Regions from separate parts of the Pseudoalteromonas sp. SCSIO 43088 genome, predicted to be linked through region 1. Evidence: predicted binding sites of a transcription regulator. Region 1 holds the regulator's gene; each other region holds the start of a gene.

Region 1 (2,209 bases):
GTATCGGTGTACTAATTACTGACCATAATGTTCGAGAAACCCTTGATGTTTGTGAAAAAGCCTACATTGTTTCTCATGGGGAGCTAATTGCATCAGGCACACCTGAGCACGTATTAGCAGACCAAACTGTACGCGATGTATATCTAGGCGAGCAATTCAGGCTGTAACCATTACGCCAGCGACTAGAGCATCTGCTAGACTTATAACAATGACAATAAATCGATAACTGTGTTTATACAGGTATCGATAACTTAAAAAGGATTGTTAGGGATACATGAGGCAATCATTACAGCTGCGCATGGGCCAGCAACTTACAATGACTCCACAACTGCAACAAGCTATTCGTTTGTTGCAGCTCAGTACATTGGATCTCCAGCAAGAAATTCAAGAAGCGCTTGATAGTAATCCTCTACTTGAAGTGGAAGAAGCGGATTACAACGAAGAAAGCACCGGCAAGAATGAGCAAAAAGCTGAATCTGACGATGTACAAGTCAGCGCGTCTGCCGAAGAAGCACCTAGCGAGTACGAGCAAGAAAGTAGTGATGCTCTCAATAAAGACACCGTAAGCGATGACTTAGCAATGGATGTTACCTGGGATGAGTACATGAGTGCCGCCCCTTCAACATCGTCAGGGCCAATGCCTGAAGATGAATCTATCTATCAGGGAGCATCAACCGAAACCCTTCACGAATACCTGATGTGGCAATTGCAACTCACGCCATTTAGCCCTACTGATGAAGCGATTGCTGTGGCAATTGTAGAAGCTATCGATGACTCAGGTATTTTAACGGTAAGCTGTGAAGATATCGTCGAAAGCTTTAATCAAAATAACGATGAAGAAGAAATCGAACTTGATGAAGTCGAAGCGGTCTTAAAAAGAATTCAGTTATTTGATCCTGTGGGTATTGGCGCGCGCAGTTTACAAGAATGCCTGTGCATTCAGCTACGCCAATTCGATGCCGATACGCCATATTTAGCTGAAACTAAAATGGTTTTATCTGAGCATATCGAATTATTAGCGAGTCGCGACTATCGAACTTTGATGAAAAAGACTAAGCTTAAAGAAAATGAGCTTAAAGAAGTGATGACGCTTATTCACAGCTTAAATCCTAAGCCTGCGGATAGCATAGTACGCGAAGAATCTGAGTACGTTATACCTGATGTATCAGTGAAAAAAGTGAAAGGCCGCTGGGTAGTCGAGTTAAACCCAGATTGTATGCCAAAGATTAGAGTGAACAGCCAATATGCGGCGATGTCTCGCTCTGTTAAATCAAGTAGCGACAGCCAATTTATTCGCTCTCACTTACAAGAAGCAAAGTGGTTTATTAAGAGCTTAGAAAGCCGTAACGATACGCTATTAAAAGTGACCAACTGTATCGTTCAACAACAACAAGCTTTCTTTGAGCATGGCCCTGAGGCAATGAAGCCGATGGTGCTAAATGATGTTGCTGAAATGGTCGAAATGCATGAATCGACGATTTCACGGGTAACAACGCAAAAATATATGCATACCCCACGGGGTATTTTTGAGTTGAAATATTTCTTCTCAAGCCATGTCAGCACCGAAAATGGTGGTGAGTGTTCTTCTACAGCAATACGCGCTTTAATCAAGAAGTTAGTCGCTGCAGAAAACTCAGCTAAACCATTGAGTGATAGCAAAATTGCAGATATATTGGCTGAGCAAGGAATTAAAGTAGCTAGACGTACAATTGCAAAATATCGTGAGTCTCTAGCAATACCTCCGTCTAATCAGCGTAAGAGTCTGATTTAGACGTTTTACATAGAAGGAAAAATGCTTATGCAACTAAATTTAACTGGTCGTCATGTAGAAATCACAGATTCATTAAGAGACTATGTAAACACCAAGTTTGCGAAACTAGAAAGGCATTTTGACCATATTAATAATGTTCATGTCATTCTAGATGTAGAAAAATTAAGCCAAAAAGCAGAAGCAACTTTACATGTAAACGGAGGCGAATTGTTCGCTTCTACAGAACATCAAGATATGTACGCAGCCATTGACTCACTGATCGATAAACTTGATCGCCAAGTCATTAAACACAAAGAGAAATTAGCTCGACATTAAATTATGAAACTAAGTTCACTTACTAACCAGGACTGCAGCAAAGCTGCGGTCCTTTTTAATAGCAAAAAAAGAATTCTTGAATATATCAGCGAACTGGCCCACCAGCAGCTTCCTCATTTATCG
Region 2 (2,209 bases), 1.7 Mb from region 1:
TTCAAGTGAACCTTGAACCACAGTACCTAAACCATCGATACCTGGGTTCCCTTGCACAGGTGCGCCACTCACAGCGGTTTCTGTGTATAAGTTTTGCCCCATAGGCTCAAGACCTGATGGATTAATAAAGTCACTAATTGTTAGCTGACCAATGACCACGTTCTCTGCTTGTCCTGAAATACGTACCGACACTTCACCGTCTTGCGAAACAGTAATTGATTGTGCATCGTCTGGTACGTTCATTTCTGGCTGTAATGGAAAACCCGCACCAGAAGTTACAATGCGACCATCTTCGTCAGTGGTGAATTGACCATTACGTGAGTATGCAATGTTGCCATCTGGTAATTGCACTTCAAAAAAGCCAGGACCTGAGATCATCCAGTCCAATGAATTTTCTGTGGTAAGCATGTTACCTTGTGAAAAGTTCTTTTGGTTAGCAACCACTTTTGCACCGGCACCAAGCATTAAACCCGATGGCATTTCAGTGTCTTGCGATGAACGACCACCTGGTTGATTTATATTTTGATATAGTAAATCTTCAAATACGGCGCGGCTTTTTTTGTAACCGACCGTGCTGGCATTTGCGAGATTATTTGAGATCACCGAAATATCGGTTTGCTGGGCGTCAAGCCCGGTTTTACTGATCCATAATGCAGGATTCATAACTCTACCCTCTCAGTCATCTTAAACAATGCGTAACAGCTGATCTTGACGCTCGTCGAGCTCTTCGGCTGTTTTCATTAATTTAACTTGTAATTCAAATTGGCGTTGATTGCTGATCATGTCGACCATTTCATGCACTGGGTTTACGTTCGACATTTCAAGCGTACCCGACAGTACTTTTACGTTTGGTGAAATATCACAAAAGCCACAAAGGTCATTGACCAACATATCTTCTTTTGGTCGAAATAAACCGTCATTACCTTTTTCAAGCTGAGTGTTATCAGCCTCAATCACTTTTAAGCGATCAACCACTTCCAAAAAGTTAGCTGGCGCACCTTGTGGGCGAACCTGAATAGCACCGTCTTCACTAAACTCAACTTTCTCGATAGGTAATGGCAAAATGATTGGACCACCTTCGCCAATTACTTGACGGCCATGGCTAGTGATCAACGCGCCATCTGGAGTAATGTTTAATGTGCCAGTTTTGGTGTACGCCTCATTGCCTGATGCATCTTGTACACTCAACCAACCACGGTCACTCATCGCGATATCAAGCTCGCGGCCAGTTTCAACAAAACCACCCGATTCCATATTAGATCCAGGGCGTTCTTGCATTGCAAACACCCTAGATGGCAGACCTTCACCGAAGGCTTGCATAGAGCGAGCTTGTGCAAAATCAGCTTTAAAGCCAGTGGTGTTAGCATTCGCAAGGTTGTTGGCCTTGAGTTCAAGACCTCGCAAACTTTGCTTAGCACCCGACATGGCAATGTAGACCATTTTGTCCATAACATTGACTCACTAAAAATACGATAACTAAGAAATGCAATAAAAGTGCCAAAGTAAAATTGACGCTAAAATAGAAGAGAAAAATGAATAATTAGAATGAAAAAAGGCTGCCAATAGAGGGAGCAGCCTTCGTGTCGGATTAAGCTTAGAGCCGTTAAAATTAACGGATCTGTAGGATGTTTTGCTGTAGTGTTGAGTTAACCTCAAGCGCACGTGAATTTGCTTGGAAGTTACGCTGCGCACTAATCAAGTCAACAAGTTCGTTAGTTAGGTTTACGTTTGATTGTTCAAGCGCAGATGAGTTAATTGAACCCAAGGTACCTGAACCTGGTTCGCCAGCAATAGGCTCACCTGACGTTAAACTCTTCTTCCAAGAAGTATCACCCACTTGTTGTAACCCCTGTGAGTTCGAAAAGCGTACCATCGCAACTTGACCTAAGAATGAAGTGTCACCATTACTGTATGAAGCAACAATTTTACCGTCAGAACCGATATCGATACCTGATAGACGACCTACAGTCGCACCATCTTGTTCAAGTGCTTTTACTTCAAAGTTACTAGCATATTGAGTAGGTACTTTGTTCGCTGTTGCCGCTTCATCACGCCAGTTCATCGTTACATCATCAGGGAAACTAGCACCATTAGATAGTAAGTCAGATAAACCTGTCGCAGCGCCTGCGCCATTTGGTAAAGTTAATGGGTTAAATGATGCATCAGTATTAGCAACACCATCCGTGTTAAGTGGTAAACCACTTGAATC
Region 3 (2,209 bases), 1.7 Mb from region 1:
TGGGTTCATTGTGATTAATTATTTATAGGTGGTATTACTTTGGAAAATAAGCATTTACAACAAAGCGAATACGATCAATTCCGCTCTTTTTTAGAGCAGCAATGTGGCATTGTGCTAGGCGATAATAAACTTTATTTAGTTAAAAGCCGCCTTGCGCCACTTATGGCTCGTTTTAATGTTGAGTCTTTATCACAGTTGGTAAGTAAAACACTGAGTCCTCATGAGAGGCAGCTTCGTGCCGCTGTGGTTGATGCGATGACGACCAATGAAACGCTTTGGTTTCGTGACCAATATCCGTTTGAGTTATTGAAAACGAAACTCTTTCCTGAACTTAAAGATGTACGTAGGCCACTAAAAATATGGTCAGCGGCAAGTTCATCAGGACAAGAGCCGTACTCAATTGCCATGTCTGTTGCCGAATTCCAGTCAAAAAATCCAGGTGTATTGAAGATGGGTGCGCAAATTATTGGCACTGACATTTCTAATACTATGCTTGATATGTGTAAGAATGCTGAATATGACTCGCTAGCACTTGCTCGTGGCTTGTCGATGGAGCGTCGTCAAAAGTTCTTTAAAGACAGCGGTAATGGAATGGCTCAGGTAGTTGACCCTATACGTAAAATGGTGAGCTTTAGACACTTAAACTTACTCGATTCATATGCCCTAATGGGCAAGTTTGACATTATATTTTGCCGTAATGTGTTGATTTATTTCTCACCAGAAGTAAAAGCTAAAATCATTTCGCAATTTGCTCAAGCATTAAACCCGAAAGGTTACCTGTTTTTAGGTGCGTCAGAATCAATGGCCGGCTTAAGTGATAGCTTTGACATGGTTCGTTGTAACCCTGGTATTATCTATCAAAAAAAGTAAACTTTCCTTAGCAACCTAGTCCTTAGGTTGCTAAATTTACTTATTTTTCAGTCTCTTATATAAATCAAATTACTCCTAAATTTTTGGCTTAGCTTTTGCATTAACCACTACAGAGTCAATTTTTTGGAGATGGTTATGGCTATCAGTTTTGATAAAGCATTTGGTGTTCATCCTCATGCGATGTTGATCCGTTCACAACGCGCTGAGTTATTAGCGACAAATATCGCTAATGCTGATACGCCGGGCTATAAAGCGAAAGATATCGATTTTGCCTCGGCATTAAAAGCGGCAAAAAGCAACCAACAAGGCGGCAATAGCATGGTAAGAACCGATGCTAAACATATTGTCGGGGGCAGTCGTTTTGTTGGCAGTGCAGAAATGTTTCGTACGCCAAATCAAGCAGATACAGGTGATGGTAACTCAGTCGATATACAAGTGGAACGAAACTTGTATGTACAGAACTCATTAGAGTATCAGGCAAGCCTGCAATTTATGAGTAGTAAAATTAAAGGCCTTAAAAAAGCCCTCGGTAGTCAAGGAGCTTAATCATGAGTTTGTATAATGTTTTTGATATTTCAGCAACCGGTATGAGTGCGCAAAATGTTCGCTTAAATACCACAGCCAGTAATATCTCGAATGCGAATACGATTAGTTCTAGCCAAGATCAGACATACCGAGCGCGCCATCCTGTTTTTGCTGCAGAGCTGACTAAAGCGTCATCATCACAAAGCAATCCTCAGGGCTCTTCTGTTGGCGTTAAAGTATTAGGTGTTGTAGAGAGCGATAAACCTCTTCAAATTGAATATAACCCGAACCACCCAAGTGCGGATGAAAATGGTTATATCTACAAACCTAACGTTAATGTTGTAGAAGAAATGGCAAATATGATTTCAGCCTCTCGCTCTTACCAAACAAATGTGCAAGTTGCTGATGCAGCTAAGCAAATGTTAAGTAAAACACTGTTGCTTGGGCAGCGGTAACCGAGGATAAGTTATGAGTAACGACATCAGCAGTGCGTCATCCACGTATTTAGATAATTTACGTTGGCAAGACAATCAAAATAAAACAGAAGAGAAAGATGATACTTTAACGCAAGAAGACTTCTTCTCACTTTTAACACAACAGTTGTCGTTTCAAGACCCAAGCAAGCCAGCTGACAACGATCAAATGATTGCGCAGATGACGAATTTCACTATGGCTGAGGGTATTTCAAACTTAAATGAGAAGTTTGAATCACTGACTGCATCAATGACATCTAACTCTGCGTTACAGGCTTCAACGCTCGTTGGTAAGCAAGCGTTACTTGAGTCTGACACCATTGATTTTGACGGTGAAAATC
Region 4 (2,209 bases), on a different replicon from region 1:
TTTTTAAGGCGGATATAAAAAGAGGCTGTCAGTATAGCAATTACAAAGGTTTATCTACTAGGTCATTTATCTTAGAAATACTGGCTTTGCTCGTATTTATAAATTGTTTCTACGCTTTGAAAGATTAGTTAGCATCGAGTACAGCTGTATAAATAATTTCACTTGGGCTACCTGATTGTGATCCGCCAATTGGCTCACGGCTTATTGCAAGTAAAGTGATATTTTGTGGTTTAAATAATGCGTTTCGGGCAATTTCTTTGCTATCTGTTTTTGGCAATAAAGCAATAGGGATGGCGCTCGGGTGGCCTTTTAAACGGATCCACAACTGGTAATCATAATCAGTTTGTAAACTCATGCCACTAGCCGCTTTAAGTAAAATACTGTGATGGCTTATTTCTAAATTCCAAACTGGATTATTTGCTGAGTCATAAAACGTTACCGAGTGAGTGATTTTATCACTAAACGACTCTTGCGGTTGCCAAGTAATTAATACCAACACAATACAGACCGCTGTTGCAATAGCAGCCCAAGCCTTAAATATTCCAAAGTTAGGGTCTTTTGCTTTCTTCTGTGTTGGTAACAAAAGTGGGTCAATCCGTTTTGTTATTTTATCCCAAACTTGCTGATCAGGTGGGTTAGATTCAATCGCGTTTTCTAGGTTTTTTATATGTCTTTGCCATAGTGAGGTTGCGTATCGGGCTCGAGGAGAAGTGCGCATTAAGCGGCTAAATCTATCTCGGGCATGGCCATGTAAAGTGCCTAAAACATATTCTGCTGCAAGTAAATTAAGTAGCGTTTGGTCATCGTATTTCATAACGAATTAGGCTCGGGTTGATTTAAATTTTTAACGAAAACTCTACTAAAAACCTGTGATTATTAGCATGGCTTTTAACTTAGACTAGCAGGGAAAGAGTAGTTGGCAAATCTATCCAATTGTTTCTATGTAAATTATTGTAAGTTATTCATAAAATAGTGAAAAAATGTCCTAAACTAAATTAGTAAGCTTTTTTATAAATGCTAAGTTACTGATTTTAAATAGCCAGTAGGGGTAATTTAACGGCTTTTACTGGAGTGAAACTTGCAACGTGTTATGCAATTAGAATAACAAGGAGTGATTATGTGGGCAGCATTTAGTTACTTAGCTTTAGCGATTGTATTTATAATTGCGGCTATTCGGGTAGAAACTGTTTACTTTGCGCTGTTTTTTTATTGGACGGCTTTGTCGTTGCTATTGGTGAGTGGCGCATACTTTTTTAATATCGCACGTATTTTCAGAAAACGTGAAAATGGCGTTATTCCTATCTATATTCGTTGGGCTTTTATTCCATTTTTATTGGGTGCACAACTTTACAATGCTTGGTCGAGAAAACACGACAAAGTGCCACCATTACAACAAATTAATGAGCATTTATTTTTAGCCTGTCGTTTATTTCCTTCAGATATAGACACCATGAAAGAAATGGGTATTACAGCTATTTTAGATGTAACTTGCGAGTTTGATGGCCTTGAATGGTCTTCTACGCAAGAGAATATTCGTTATTTAAATATCCCTGTTCTTGATCATAGCGTGCCAACACGCGCGCAACTACACCAAGCGATTAATTGGATTGACCATCAAGTAAAAGCAGATAGACGTGTCGTAGTTCATTGCGCTTTAGGGCGTGGCCGTTCAGTATTTGTGATGGCAGCTTACTTACTTAGCCAAAACAAAGATGCCGATGTCCACCAAGTACTCGCACAAATTAAAGAGACACGAGAAACTGCAAATTTAAACAAGCGCCAGCTGCGTCATCTTGTGCGTCGCCATCGAAGAGGTGACTTACTAATCAAAAATAAAGCTGTGCTCATTGCTAATCCTGTTTCTGGCACAAAACTGTGGGAAGCTAAACGTAAGCAAATTACCTCTCGTTTGTCTGAGTATTACGATTTAACTGTTTACACCACGTCAGAACAGGTAAATGGTACTGAGTTGGCCAATGAAGCACTTGAATTGAACCCTGATGTAGTCATCGCCTGTGGTGGCGATGGCACAGTAACAGAGGTTGCAAGTGTACTTGTAAATACAGAGTGTAAACTGGGTATCATTCCTTTAGGTACTGCCAATGCGCTCGCTCATGTGTTGATGGGTATACAATCGAAGCTTATTCCTATTGAGCAGGCTTGTGAGCTGATAATTGAAGGGCAGGCGAGTCGGATAGATACCGCTGTA

Evidence for each region. The regulator sigma-54, encoded in region 1, starts transcription at its own class of promoters, with help from an activator protein. The targets are predictions, from matches to a motif close to GTTGGCACGNNNNTNGNNT.
Region 2: the regulator sigma-54 is predicted to act here: its motif matches at 1,484-1,502, upstream of J8Z28_RS05190 (flagellar basal body rod protein FlgF).
Region 3: the regulator sigma-54 is predicted to act here: its motif matches at 953-971, upstream of flgB (flagellar basal body rod protein FlgB).
Region 4: the regulator sigma-54 is predicted to act here: its motif matches at 916-934, upstream of J8Z28_RS17905 (diacylglycerol kinase family protein).

What each region holds. Positions count from the first base shown of each region.
Region 1 covers NZ_CP072675.1:3,343,660-3,345,868, forward strand. The annotation lists gene lptB (LPS export ABC transporter ATP-binding protein) at 1-167, shown strand, start outside; gene J8Z28_RS15410 (RNA polymerase factor sigma-54) at 275-1,771, shown strand; gene hpf (ribosome hibernation promoting factor) at 1,799-2,086, shown strand; gene ptsN (PTS IIA-like nitrogen regulatory protein PtsN) at 2,090-2,209, shown strand, end outside.
Region 2 covers NZ_CP072675.1:1,135,398-1,137,606, reverse strand. The annotation lists gene flgG (flagellar basal-body rod protein FlgG) at 1-663, opposite strand, end outside; gene J8Z28_RS05190 (flagellar basal body rod protein FlgF) at 685-1,449, opposite strand; gene flgE (flagellar hook protein FlgE) at 1,610-2,209, opposite strand, start outside.
Region 3 covers NZ_CP072675.1:1,132,034-1,134,242, forward strand. The annotation lists gene J8Z28_RS05160 (chemotaxis protein) at 1-18, shown strand, start outside; gene J8Z28_RS05165 (CheR family methyltransferase) at 40-870, shown strand; gene flgB (flagellar basal body rod protein FlgB) at 1,006-1,416, shown strand; gene flgC (flagellar basal body rod protein FlgC) at 1,419-1,850, shown strand; gene J8Z28_RS05180 (flagellar hook assembly protein FlgD) at 1,864-2,209, shown strand, end outside.
Region 4 covers NZ_CP072676.1:11,364-13,572, forward strand. The annotation lists gene J8Z28_RS17900 (anti-sigma factor) at 125-814, opposite strand; gene J8Z28_RS17905 (diacylglycerol kinase family protein) at 1,118-2,209, shown strand, end outside.